One region of the Sphingobacterium corticis genome, then DNA from elsewhere that is predicted to be linked to it. Evidence: riboswitches for the same ligand, from Rfam matches in the RefSeq annotation. Region 1 holds a riboswitch; the other holds the start of a gene.
What was found. A riboswitch is a leader RNA that binds a small molecule or an ion and turns the genes downstream of it on or off. The one in region 1 is predicted to bind thiamine pyrophosphate.

Region 1 (6,729 bases):
TGTTCCTTTCGGCCACTCAGGCACCTCTCCGTTACTGCTGTGCAAACATAACGCAAAATTTTTATTTTGCAAAGCTATTTTTCGCCTACAATCACAATACTTTGACTTTCAAAAAGATTATTTAATCGTCAGTCGATTTCTTTCTAGTCACGTCGTAATCGATACGCACATGGTAAATGCTTTTCAACATCGATTTGAAGATCGCGGCGACCTGAGAAATCTGCTTCATGGTGATGTCCGCGTTTGTAAATTGCTTTTGAATCAATTTATGATCTACAATCTTGTCCACCAGCGTATTGATCGATTGCTCGGTATATTCTTTCATGGCGCGCGAAGCTGCTTCCACAGAATCCGCTATCATGAGCACGGCCGATTCCCTAGAAAAAGGAATAGGTCCCGGATAGCGGAAGAGTTCCTCATCCACCAACTTGTCTGGATTGTTCTTCATCGATAGGTTGTAAAAATAGTCCACCTTCGTTGTTCCATGGTGCGTGCGAATAAAATCGACCACAGCTTCTGGCAATTGATTCTTACGCGCGATTTCCACACCTTTTAGTACGTGAGAAATAATGATTTGTGCACTTTGCTCCGGCGTCAATTCTTCATGTGGATTGTTACCCGTCTTTTGATTCTCGATAAAGTAAAGTGGGTTCGACATCTTACCAATATCATGATACAACGCTCCGGCACGAATTAGCAACGGATTGCCACCAATTCGGTAAACCGCAGCTTCCGCCAAATTGGCTACCTGCAACGAGTGCTGGAAAGTTCCAGGAGCACGGATAGACAATTCACGAAGTAATTTGGAGTTACTATTTGTCAATTCCATTAATGTCAAATCAGAAACGATACCGAACAGTTTTTCGAATGCATAGATCAATGGATAAGCCAACAGTGTTAAGCCGACGCTGATGACGAAAGGAAAAATATCATTCCAGTAAATACTATCAAACGTACCATTTCTGGTAAGCACCAATCCGGTAAACGAAATGATATAGGAAGCCAAAATCAATAAACTCGACAGCAAGAATTGCTCACGCTTCACCATTGTACGAATACTGTAAATCGCCACGATGCCGGTTACCAATTGTAAAAAAACGAAATCAAAACTATTTGGCACAAATAACGCGGCCATCAGCACCATCAACAAATGTGTATTTAGCGAAACGCGCGTGTCAAACAAGATGCGAAAGATAATCGGAACGATACAATATGGAATATAGTATAAGCTCGGAATCTTCATTTTTATCGCCCAACTCAGCACGCCGAGCATGGCAATAATGACTGCGAATATGATGAGAAGTAGTCGGTTGTTTTTGTAAATATCGCGACGAAAGAAGAACAGAAACATCATGAGCAAAGTCATGATTAACGATACCATCAAGAAGTTCCCAAACAACACCAATCCTTGCTTTCCTCCGATCTGCGCCTCGTTTTCATATACACGTCGTAACGATTCTAGCTTTTGGATAATTTCATTATTAATCATTTTACCCTGCTCGACGATTAATTCATTGCGTTGCACAATACCACGGGTGGTTGACATATTGGAAAGTGCGGCTTGCTCAGACTTATCCGTTTGCGCCTCATTAAACATTAAATTGACCGCAACATAGTTTTTAAGCAGGTCGGACAACCACTTCTTTTGGGAAATAAATCGGTTTCGATCTACGGTCCGTTCAATGTAAGAATACGCACTTTCGATGGTAAAACTATTGGCGGTATTACGTTGTTGTGCTACGTTATCCTGCACTAAAATGAAGTTATATTCTGCCTCAGAACCGGAAGCGGTACTATTACCTTTCAGCTGATATCGACTATTTAAAGAAATAATTCCTCTATCGTAAACGTATTCCAAAATAGCATTTCCAACGCCGCGATAACGCTCAATATCCTGTGAAGGCAGCGTGTCGATTTGCGAGGTTTGCCAGCGTTCATTTAAGTCGATGTTGAATTGATCCAACTGCTCTTTGCTGACAACTTCGCTTACGTTATAGATTGGATTTACCGTTTTTAAAATCTGATGCCGGTCGCGATCCAGCTCTTCTTGTGTTTTGAGGATAGCAAAATCATAGGGTGAAACTAAATTCTCGTGATTCCAAGGTTTTCCTTTTTGATAATCGTATCGAAAGCGAGGTTGTTTTGGCATGAAAAGGCAGACCAAAAGAATGGTAACCACCGCCATAACGTATTTTAAGATGGGAGAATTATATTGGAGTTTCTCTTTATTGTAGTTGATCTTCAATTTCGCCACGTTGTCGGAATTAGTGATGTGCAATTTGCTCGAATGGAAACAATTTCAACACGAGCAGTTCTCACAAAAATAGGAAAAGAATTGTGGTCTTTCATTTTAATATCGTAGATTAGCCAACTACTTTAGGGGTGTTTACACTATTTGTGAACTGAGATTTTACCCTTTGAACCTGATCTGGATCATACCAGCGTAGGGAAAAGTGAGTTGTCATCTAGTGCGTTCGCACATCTGTGGCCATTCCTAAAGTGCATGTTTTACATCAACACAAAAGGAATGACTGTTACCATCAATCAACAAACACGTTTTTTCGAGCATCCTCCAGCAAATTTGTCGGACTTGGTTGAATCTGAAACTAAGGGCAAAACGCGCGGCATCGCGGTGGCGATTAACGACCAAGTAGTTCCAAAAGCAATTTGGATAGAAACCATTCTCCAAGAAAACGATCAAATTCTCATTATTTCGGCCACGCAAGGCGGATAAATACCAACACTTAAATCTTATGACAGATCACACCGTTTCTACTACGCCATTTCCTAATTCTCAAAAGGTTTATATCGCAGGTACGTTACATCCCATTCGAGTTGCGATGCGAGAGATCACGCTCAGTCCAACAAAACTCAGCAATGGTGGAAGTGAATACAATCCGCCGGTTACTATCTATGATACATCCGGACCGTATACCGATGAGCAAGCAAACATCGATATTCGCACAGGTTTACCACGAATTCGTGCATCATGGATTAAGGATCGAAATGATGTGTCCGAATTGCCCGAAATCAGTTCGGATTATGGAAAGATGCGTTTGGCCGATGTGACGCTAGATGATCTTCGTTTTTCGTACAATCACCGACCGCTAGTTGCTAATACGGGTTGCAACGTAACGCAGTTACATTATGCAAAAAAAGGCATCATCACCCCGGAAATGGAATATGTTGCTATTCGCGAAAACCAACGCATTGAGCAATTAGCTACCGCTACAAAAGGAATGGATCACCAACATGTCGGAAATAGTTTCGGTGCGAATACGCCAAAAAAACATATCACACCGGAATTCGTTCGCGATGAGATCGCGGCTGGACGCGCCATTATTCCGAATAACATCAACCATCCTGAATCAGAACCGATGATTATCGGTCGAAACTTCTTGGTAAAAATCAATGCGAACATTGGCAATAGCGCCGTCACATCTAGCATCGAAGAAGAAGTTGAAAAAGCAGTTTGGGCATGTCGCTGGGGAGCTGATACGATTATGGATCTTTCCACGGGAAAAAATATTCACGAAACACGTGAATGGATTATCCGCAATTCACCCGTGCCAATCGGCACCGTACCGATTTACCAAGCGCTAGAAAAGGTGAAAGGTGTTGCAGAAGATTTGACTTGGGAAATTTTTCGAGATACGCTGATCGAACAAGCGGAACAAGGTGTTTCCTACTTCACGATCCACGCTGGCGTGCTTTTGCGCTACATTCATCTTACCGCGCAACGCGTAACAGGAATCGTTTCGCGTGGAGGCTCCATCATGGCAAAATGGTGTTTGTTTCATCATCAGGAAAACTTTTTGTACACGCACTTCGAGGACATTTGTGATATTATGAAACGTTATGATGTCGCGTTTTCTTTGGGCGATGGATTACGTCCGGGTGCTATCGCAGACGCGAATGATGCTGCGCAGTTTGCTGAATTGGAAACGTTGGGCGAACTGACAAAAATTGCTTGGAAGCATGATGTACAAGTGATGATTGAAGGTCCGGGTCATGTGCCCATGCACATGATTAAGGAAAACATGGAAAAGCAATTGATCGAATGTGACGAAGCACCGTTCTATACGCTGGGACCGCTCACAACAGACATCGCACCAGGTTACGATCACATTACTTCAGCGATTGGTGCGGCAATGATCGGCTGGTACGGTTGCGCGATGTTGTGTTATGTCACGCCGAAAGAACATTTGGGATTACCGAACAAAAAGGATGTGAAAGATGGCGTAATTACGTATAAATTAGCCGCGCACGCAGCCGATTTAGCGAAAGGACATCCCGGCGCGCAGTATCGCGATAATGCATTGAGTAAAGCACGATTCGAGTTCCGTTGGGAAGATCAATTTAACTTGTCACTGGATCCGGATACAGCACGCGAATTTCACGATGAAACGCTTCCGGCTGATGGTGCCAAGGTCGCTCATTTCTGTTCGATGTGCGGTCCGAAATTCTGCTCCATGAAGATCACGCAGGAAATTCGTGATGCGGCCAAGCAAGGTATGTTCGACAAATCGCAGGAGTTTATTGCGCAAGGCAAAGAATTGTATCTATGATCATTGTCATCACACCGGAGCAACTGGCTGAAAACGAGATAAAAATTGTAACGGCGCTATTCCATGAAGGTGCTGATCGCATTCACTTGCGGAAATATCAGCTTGATAAAATAGCGATGGCGAAGTACATTCAGCAAATTCCAACAGCATTTCATCCGCGACTAGTTTTGCATCATCATCACGATTTGGCAGCGGATTTTGAGATAAAACAATTACACCGAAGCGAACAAGATCGTTTAGCCACAGAATATAAGGTAGAAGGGTTATGTTATTCCACCTCGACGCATAGCATCGACACATTCAATGCATTGAACGAAACATGGGATTATGCTTTTTTAAGTCCGTTTTTTCCAAGCATATCAAAACCTGGCTATGGCAATCAGGAGCAGGTTATCGATCAATTAACACAAAGAACAAACAGAGATGTAAAACTGATCGCGCTCGGTGGTTTGCATACCGATAATGTCAGCGAATCCATTCGACGCGGTGCAGATGGAATTGCCTTGTTGGGCACCATTTGGCAATCGCCAAATCCCGTAAAGCAATTCCGAGCCTGCCAAACAAAATTTGTGTCAACAATCCAACAATAAGAACTAATGAAAAGAGATAAAACATACAGTCGATTGCAATACATTTCCGATGGAGAAACCTTGGAACTTCAAGAGCGCAATATCCGACAAGCATTAGCATTTGGAGCAAATTGGATTCAGCTTCGCTGGAAAAAAAACAAAGATGAAGCATTCGAATCTTTCGCAAAAAACGTTCGAGTGCTTTGCACAAAACATCAAGCTTGTTTTATTATAAACGATCATGTAGATACGGCGAAAAAAGTAGAAGCAGACGGCGTTCATTTGGGATTAGATGATATGTCGGTTTTAGATGCCAGACGTATTTTAGGAACAAACAAAATTATTGGGGGAACAGCAAACACATTGGATCATGTGTTAAGTCGTACAGAAGAAAACTGTGATTACATCGGCTTAGGTCCATTTCGCTTCACATCTACCAAGCAAAAACTCAGTCCCATATTAGGACTTGATGGCTATCAAGAAATCACAGATCTGCTTACGAAAAGAAATATATCCGCTCCTCCGATATACGCTATTGGTGGAATTCGAGTAAACGATATTTCTGATTTAAAGGAAATTGGCATTCACGGCGTTGCCGTTTCCGGCTTGATCAACAACGATCCAAAAATCATTCAAACTATTCAATCAAAATGGCTATGAATACATTAATCATTGCAGAAAAGAAATTTAGTTCTCGCTTATTTTTGGGCACAGGCAAATTTGGAAATATGTCGCTCATGAGCGAATCGATCCAAGCATCCGGCTCAAAATTGGTTACGATGGCGCTAAAACGTGTCGATCACGGAGCAGCTTCCGACCAATTATTGGACGCATTGGATTTGCCAAACGTCAATTTATTACCGAATACATCCGGCGCGCGAAATGCTAAAGAAGCGGTTTTCGCAGCCATGTTGGCGCGCGAAGCTTTGGAAACCAATTGGGTAAAATTAGAAATACATCCTGATCCGCGCTATCTCCTACCCGATCCGATTGAAACATTAAAAGCAACGGAAGAATTGGCAAAAGCAGGATTTATTGTGATGCCATACATTCATGCTGATCCCGTTTTATGCAAACGTCTGGAGGAAGTTGGCACAGCGGCCGTGATGCCGTTGGGAGCGCCAATCGGGACGAATAAAGGTCTGCTTACGAAAGATTTTTTAGAAATCATTATCGAACAAAGCAAGGTTCCTGTGGTCGTAGATGCAGGCATCGGCGCTCCTTCGGATGCGGCGAAAGCCATGGAATTAGGCGCGGATGCTGTGCTAGTTAATACCGCCATTGCGACAGCGCAAAATCCGGTTGCGATGGCTGAAGCTTTTAAGGAAGCTGTGATCGCAGGACGCAAAGCGTATGAAGCCGGACTGGGTGCAAGCAGCGTACAGGCGATACAATCAAGCCCTTTAACCTCATTCTTAACGTCGGATGATTAATACATTTAAAGAAAAACTAGATCAATACGATTGGGCGACCGTTCACGACCGCATTTATAAAACAACGCGAGCCGATGTTCAGCGTGTTTTAGCGAAGCGAAATCACCAGATCGACGATTTCTTAACCTTGCTATCGCCAGCGGCGGAAGAGGAATTGGA
Region 2 (6,729 bases), 840 kb from region 1:
TGCGCCGGGCGACGTGGAATCCGAAGAGAAAGTACGCACATTTATCGCGGCGCTAAGTTCCGCACACGACCTAAATGCACGTTGGCGAATTAATCCGCGGATCAGTTATCGCAATAACAACGATGATTATCGGTATTTCAGAAACGATTGGTCGCGCGCGCGCAGCTTGCATGAAAGCAATGTTTTGTCGGCGGAATTTAACACGCGTTATCGCACGGATATTGGGGACATCGGTGTCGGAGCGGAAGCGCGATGGGAACGTATCGAAAGTTCGAACTTAGGTAACCATAATCGACAAAATCAAGGCTACTACGCTGAATTCCGCACGGAACGCATAAAGGATGTTATTTTGAATGTCGGAACATATATTAATCACAATACGCAATATGGTTGGCAACCTTTTCCGGGTTTGGATGTGGCGTATAATTTTCATCCACGCTGGCGCATTGCAGCGAATGTTGGATCGAGCCAGCGTATTCCCACGTTTAATGATCTTTATTTAGATCAGCGACCGGGAAACATTGGGAATCCGTTATTAGAGTCCGAGAATGCTTGGCAGGCGGAAGGGGTTTTACGTTATCAATACGGCAACTTTACGGCGCAAGCTGGATATTTCTATCGGAATGTTTCACAATTTATCGATTGGCGAAGAAGTAGTATCGATGTGCCTTATCAACCGATTAATATAGATCATAACAGAATGCGTGGATTACATTTTAGAACGGATTATACGCACAAAATTAGTAATGATGCGCAGCTTCGATTCCGATTGGGATATAATTATTTAAATCCGGAAATTATGTCGAATTCCGATGGCCTAATTTCCAAATATGTTATCGAGAACTTGAAGCATCAGGTGAATAATGCCGTTCATTTTTCGGTTAAGGATTGGACTTTCTCGTCGACCAATCGTTTCATCGAACGAGCATCCAAAACGTCCTACGTGGTTTCCGATCTTCGGGCAGCATACCAATGGAATGCTTTTACCATTTTTGCCGATATGCAAAATTTATGGAACGTCACATACGTTGAAGCAGGAGCGGTGCCCATGCCGGGAAGATGGCAAACAGTTGGCATTCGTTACACAACGAGATAAATTAATGCCATTCCTCTCTACCAAAAATTTTGTTGGTTGGGGTAGGTAAGGTATCCTGTATTGTATAAGTTGATGTCGGATCAATATTGCGTAGCGATGGTTGTCCGGCATCAACCCATGCAGAAAACCAAAATGATCCCACCATGTGGATGGATGATCGAAGTCGACGTTGCACCATATCATTCAGTGCATCGTGATATGCGTGCGCATAATGATCGGAAAATTGCAAGCTCATTACCTTATTTCGGCTTAGATATGCCTTTTGCAAATGTGCCGGAATCGATTTGGAAAGATTTTTTTCCACCGATAGTACTGAATCGACCAATCCATGGCTTTCTTTTACAATTTCCCATGCGGTGCTCAGCGGATCTTCGATGTATTTCGCTCGCCCAACCAACAGGTCATATTTGCTGGAAAACATTTCCGGTAGTCGGGTTTCCCAAAACGCGTGTATGCCAATTTGTTTGGAATATTGTCCGTTATAATTTCTCGTGGTATGCAACGGTACGTGTGCATCAGCAACGTAATGTCCTAAATCCGCAGCATGCCGAATGATGGCATTGATTTCTTTTTTCTCGAATGCCGAAACGAGCTTTCTGTATGTTTTCTCGATCTGCCAAGGAATAATTCCTCGGGCGATAATCGTTCTTTCTTGATATTTTTCTTTTGCTTTTGACCAATGAACGGGAATAGAATCCGGGGCATCATCATAACGGTCTAAGTCGATATAATGTCGTACTGACTCTGCTGTATCGGCATAGCAACGTTTATCGGCATCAATTGCCTTCGCGGTAATGGTGGCAATATGAACCTTGAAAAATCCGGCTAACTCGCTAGGCAATGTGAAAACTGCCGATTGATTAATTAGCTTGTGCACGAAGAATCCCCAAGAGCTGAAAAAGCAAAGCGCGAGGATACCTAAACAGAATCGGAATATTCGCATAACAAACGAAGGTTTGTTATAAAGATACAAATATTTCTTTTAAAGAAATATTTGTAATTAAATAATGTTGATATTACCATCTTCGAAGATGATACGCTGCATTCCAAAACTCAAATTCTAAGCGCGTTGATGCTTCAAAAGCTCGCCACATTTGTTCGCGAATGGCTGGAGTAGATTGAGACGCGGCACGATCGGCATATTCAATCGCTCGCTTTACGCCATCTGCGAAATCATCGCCGCTGTAGGTTTCTATCCAAGCCTTATATTGATTATTGTCCAAGGAGCAGTTTGCATAAATGTAATCTCCAACTTCCTTGTAAATCCAAAAGCAAGGAAGCACGGCTGCAATAGCTACTTCGATGGGGCAAAAGGCCGCGGTGCTTTGCAAGAAATGCACATAATGATGGCAGGCCGGTTGTATATCGCCGTCTGCCGATGCGTGATTTACGCCAAAATCCTTGAAGTACGTTTCATGTAAAGCTTTTTCGACCACCAGTGCATTGGTTCCGAACTCAAAGAAATGGAGCGCTTGCTGATTATCATTGCTTTTGCTTCCGATGAATGAGAGAACACGACCAAAATATTCTAGATAGCGCGCATCTTGTTGCATATAAAACTGGAAATTGGGAAGTGGGAGCGTGCCATCTTTCAATTCCTGGATAAATGGCATTTGAAGAATTTCTTCGTAAATGGGCGTAATGTTTTCCCAAGCTTTATGACTCCATTGCATAGCTGATTAGTTTTTGTGGTTCGAAAAAATGATTTAATGGTCCATTTCCTTGTCCGATTTTCAGGTCTTTCGCCTCTGCAATTGCCTTATATATATAATGTATTGCTTGCTCGACGGATTGTTCCAAATGATGTCCGATCGCTAAGTAAGTCGCAATAGCGGATGATAAGGAACAGCCGGAACCGTGCGTGTTTTCGGTGTCGATTCTTGGTGTTTGATATCGCTCGATATGGTTATTCGGTTGTATAAGCAGGTTGGTTAATATAGATTCCTGCAAATGACCGCCTTTAGCCAAAACGCTTTTGCATTTCAAACTTAGCAGTGTTTTTCCGGCGGATTCCATGTCCGCAACATGCGTGATTTCCTTCCCAACCAATACACCGAGTTCATCCATGTTTGGGGTGATAACGGTTGCTAAAGGAAAGAGGAGTTCCTTGCAAGCTGCTACCGTGTTATCCTGAATGAGTTGATGTCCGCTGGTCGAAACCATTACTGGATCGAAGACAATTGGGCCGTGATAATCGCGAAGATGTTGATGAATACATTCGACTAATTCTACAGAATGCACCATGCCGATCTTGATTGCATCGGGATAAATGTCGTCGAAAATTGCTTTGATTTGATCCGCAACCGCAGATGTGGGAATGTCGTAAATGGTGCGAACACCTTGTGTGTTTTGCACTGGCAACGCGGTTAAAACATTGGTGGCGTATCCGCCAAGTGCCGATATGGTTTTGGTGTCAGCTTGAATGCCAGCGCCTCCGCTACCGTCGAATCCGGCAATACTTAAAACAGTTGGAACGCGAAACTTATCCATGAGATTATCCGTTTAAAAAATTACTTGATGAGAAACGGATGATGGAATAGGGAAATGCCAAAAAGGCCAGAATGGTCTAATCTGCGCTTTTCCCTACGTCGGTATCAACCGAATCAGGTTCAAAGGGACTGTCTCAATTCTGTATCCAGAATACCCCTAAAGCCGTAGCGAATATAGGGATTTTATTCGATTTGTCAACCACATCAAAATGCAGTGTTTCCGAATTCGGATTCTGTTTACTGTCGATATTATTCGACCGGATAGGAGTTAAGGAAAGGTTTTTTGTGTTCTTGCTCAGGCTGTATTGATAATAGAATCGATTATCGTTATATGAACGTGATAGTTGTAGGTTTTCGGGTATTACGATTTCGAGCATCAATTGGTTTTTCGTTGAATCGAATTCGTATTTGGCTCTCAATTCTTGGTTGATGAGTAGTTTCTGTTCCCCAAATTCCCAAATTTCGACGGACTTTTGATTGGGTGCAATTCGTTTTCTTAAGTCGGTACTCTGTTTTAGTTTCCAAGTTGATGAGATAATGTAAGCAATATCGTTTCGGGCAACTCGATGTTGAACAGATGGAATGACAAGCAGTACAATCAGGGCAATTAGATTAGTGGATATGTTCATACGTTATTTATGATAGCTCAGTCTTTTATTTCCTATTCCAATAGATAAAGGTTTTTATTCTTTACGATTTGGTTCCTATATCCTGAAAGAATTATATGGTTTTTATTATTAAATTTTCGATTTATAAATCTTCTGAAAAAGCTATCCACCAAAACAAAGCGCGGAATATATAATTAAGATATATCTCCGCGCTTCTTTTATTAAAGGTTTTTCGGGAAATCGTCTTTCCACCATTTTAATTTCCAATCGTCCATTTCGCTGTCCGTTAGCAAGCACGCGCGAAGATCCGACAAATTCTTTTCCTTGTCCATATCTTGTCCGATAAATACCAATTCGATTTTTCGGTCTTCCCATTCGGGATGCCAACGTTGCATAATTTCCGGTTTTGCTTCGCTATAACTTGGGTACATTATTCGCTCCTCTTCGGGCATGCTACTCCACCACGATCCTGCATTTTCTAAACGTAGACTTCCGCCTGCCTGACTGAAATTGATGGCAACATCCGGCCTGGAAGCCATCCAAAATAAACCTTTTGCGCGAATAATATTGTGCGGATATGTATCATGCAGATACGCATGCCAACGCTGCGGATGAAAACCGCGTTGCGACCTGAATACGAAAGACGAAATACCATATTCTTCGGTTTCCGGCACGTGCTCGTTTTCCAATTCCTGAATCCATCCGGCAGAGGAAGCTGCTTTCTCAAAATTGAAGGATTTTGTTCCAATGATTTCACCTGGATGGATTTGTCCAAAGCTTGTGCTAATTACCTTCGCGTCCGGATTTAACCTTTTGATCGCCGCTTTCAATAAATTGATGGTTTCATCTGCTACTAAGTCCGATTTGTTGAGCAAAATGACATTAGCGAACTCAATTTGATCGGTTAGTAAGTTGACGATAGTACGCTGATCATAATCATCATCCGTCAGATCACGATCTAACAAAGTTTCCGCCGATCCGAAATCTTTAAAGAAATTGTAGCAATCGACCACCGTTACCATGGTATCGATATAACTGAACGTAGATAAATCAATGTTCTGCTGCTCGTCTACGTAACTGAATGTTTGTGCAACGGGAATAGGTTCGGAAATTCCTGTGCTTTCGATTAACAAATAATCAAAGCGGTTTTCTTTAGCTAATCGTTCGACCTCCAATACCAAATCTTCACGTAACGTACAACAGATACAGCCGTTGCTCATTTCCACCAATTTTTCTTCAGTTCGCGATAGCACATTTTCCTTTTCTACCAGTTGAGCATCGATGTTGACTTCACTCATATCATTGACGATAACGGCGACTTTCAAACCTTCCTTGTTATGCAGAATGTGATTGAGCAATGTGGTTTTGCCGGCTCCCAAAAAACCGCTTAATACAGTAACCGGTAATTTCCTATTGTTTTCCATATAATCTCTTCTTTTAGCTTTTCGAATTATTCGCAAAGCGATATGACACACAAAAGTAATAAACAATTTATCAAAAGCAACAATGTTGCTTTTGATAAATTTTGTTAAGTTTGTTTTATATCTATTGAATATGAAAGCGATCTACTTTGCCACTACAGCATTATTTTTATGTCTGATTGCCATATCAGGCTATGCGCAGGACGAGAAATCCAAGCATCTGCAAGATCATAAACCGTTGATGAATGAGGTTTGGAAAACTTTTGATTTGATGATGTATAAAGTGACTAAAACCAATGGAAAAACGATTTACACGCCCTATTTTCCACCGAAATTACAACAGCTTCATGGAAAACGTGTTCAGCTAAAAGGATATATGATTCCCATAAAATCGGGGGTGAGACACAATAGTTTTTTGTTGTCGGTTTTGCCTTTGCATCAATGTATGTTTTGCGGTCAAGATGGTATTCCGGCGATGGTTCAGGTGACGTTATCCGGTGATGCTAAAGAACGTGCTAGGGAACATCCGATAACCATTATTGGTGTGATTTCGCTGAATGCAACGGATAAAAATAAGACCGAAATTCTTTTGGAAAAGGCATCGATGTTATCAGATCGGAATTAGTGACTTAATGTAAATCGATATTTTTAAAGTTATGAGGTACAAATTAGTGTATGATTGCCCGACATTCGATCAATACCGATTTCTGTGTGAAGCTTCTGGATTAATTTCCGAAAACAGAACAAGCAGTAAGCATTGCCTCGAAAAATTCGTTGTGTAGCATTTTAGCATTGGATGTAGAAATCGAAAGCAATAGTCGTTGTACCTTGGCATTTGTTAACCACATCGCCCGCCAAGATCTTACATCAGGATTTGATAATGTTAAGGGAAATGTCATCCGCGAAGACAACTAATTGAATTGTCTTTTCTTGTCTGGTCGTTACTCGCTCCGTACTAATTTTGATAAATACTCGATGAATAATTCCTGTTGATCGACAAAAGGATAATGCGAACAATTATCTATGAATAAGCATCTATCTTCACCAATAAGATTTTTGATGTCACTCTTTTGCTTACCGGAGAAAATATTGTCTTGCCAGCCGTAGATGCCAGC

Region 2: it holds a riboswitch for thiamine pyrophosphate, as region 1 does, so the genes downstream of both, thiD (bifunctional hydroxymethylpyrimidine kinase/phosphomethylpyrimidine kinase) here and thiS (sulfur carrier protein ThiS) in region 1, are expected to answer to the same signal.

The regions. Positions count from the first base shown of each region.
Region 1 covers NZ_JBHUMA010000006.1:1,345,289-1,352,017, forward strand. Annotated here, with positions in the region: tRNA gene ACFSQ3_RS11740 (tRNA-Ser) at 1-30, opposite strand, end outside; gene ACFSQ3_RS11745 (HD family phosphohydrolase) at 122-2,254, opposite strand; TPP riboswitch at 2,369-2,467, shown strand; gene thiS (sulfur carrier protein ThiS) at 2,504-2,734, shown strand; gene thiC (phosphomethylpyrimidine synthase ThiC) at 2,754-4,568, shown strand; gene ACFSQ3_RS11760 (thiamine phosphate synthase) at 4,565-5,158, shown strand; gene thiE (thiamine phosphate synthase) at 5,165-5,797, shown strand; gene ACFSQ3_RS11770 (thiazole synthase) at 5,794-6,570, shown strand; gene thiH (2-iminoacetate synthase ThiH) at 6,563-6,729, shown strand, end outside.
Region 2 covers NZ_JBHUMA010000006.1:506,882-513,610, forward strand. Annotated here, with positions in the region: gene ACFSQ3_RS08280 (TonB-dependent receptor plug domain-containing protein) at 1-1,096, shown strand, start outside; gene ACFSQ3_RS08285 (zinc dependent phospholipase C family protein) at 1,098-2,039, opposite strand; gene tenA (thiaminase II) at 2,113-2,769, opposite strand; gene thiD (bifunctional hydroxymethylpyrimidine kinase/phosphomethylpyrimidine kinase) at 2,753-3,586, opposite strand; TPP riboswitch at 3,660-3,754, opposite strand; gene ACFSQ3_RS08300 (hypothetical protein) at 3,720-4,214, opposite strand; gene ACFSQ3_RS08305 (GTP-binding protein) at 4,415-5,617, opposite strand; gene ACFSQ3_RS08310 (hypothetical protein) at 5,748-6,239, shown strand; gene ACFSQ3_RS08315 (alpha/beta hydrolase) at 6,556-6,729, opposite strand, start outside.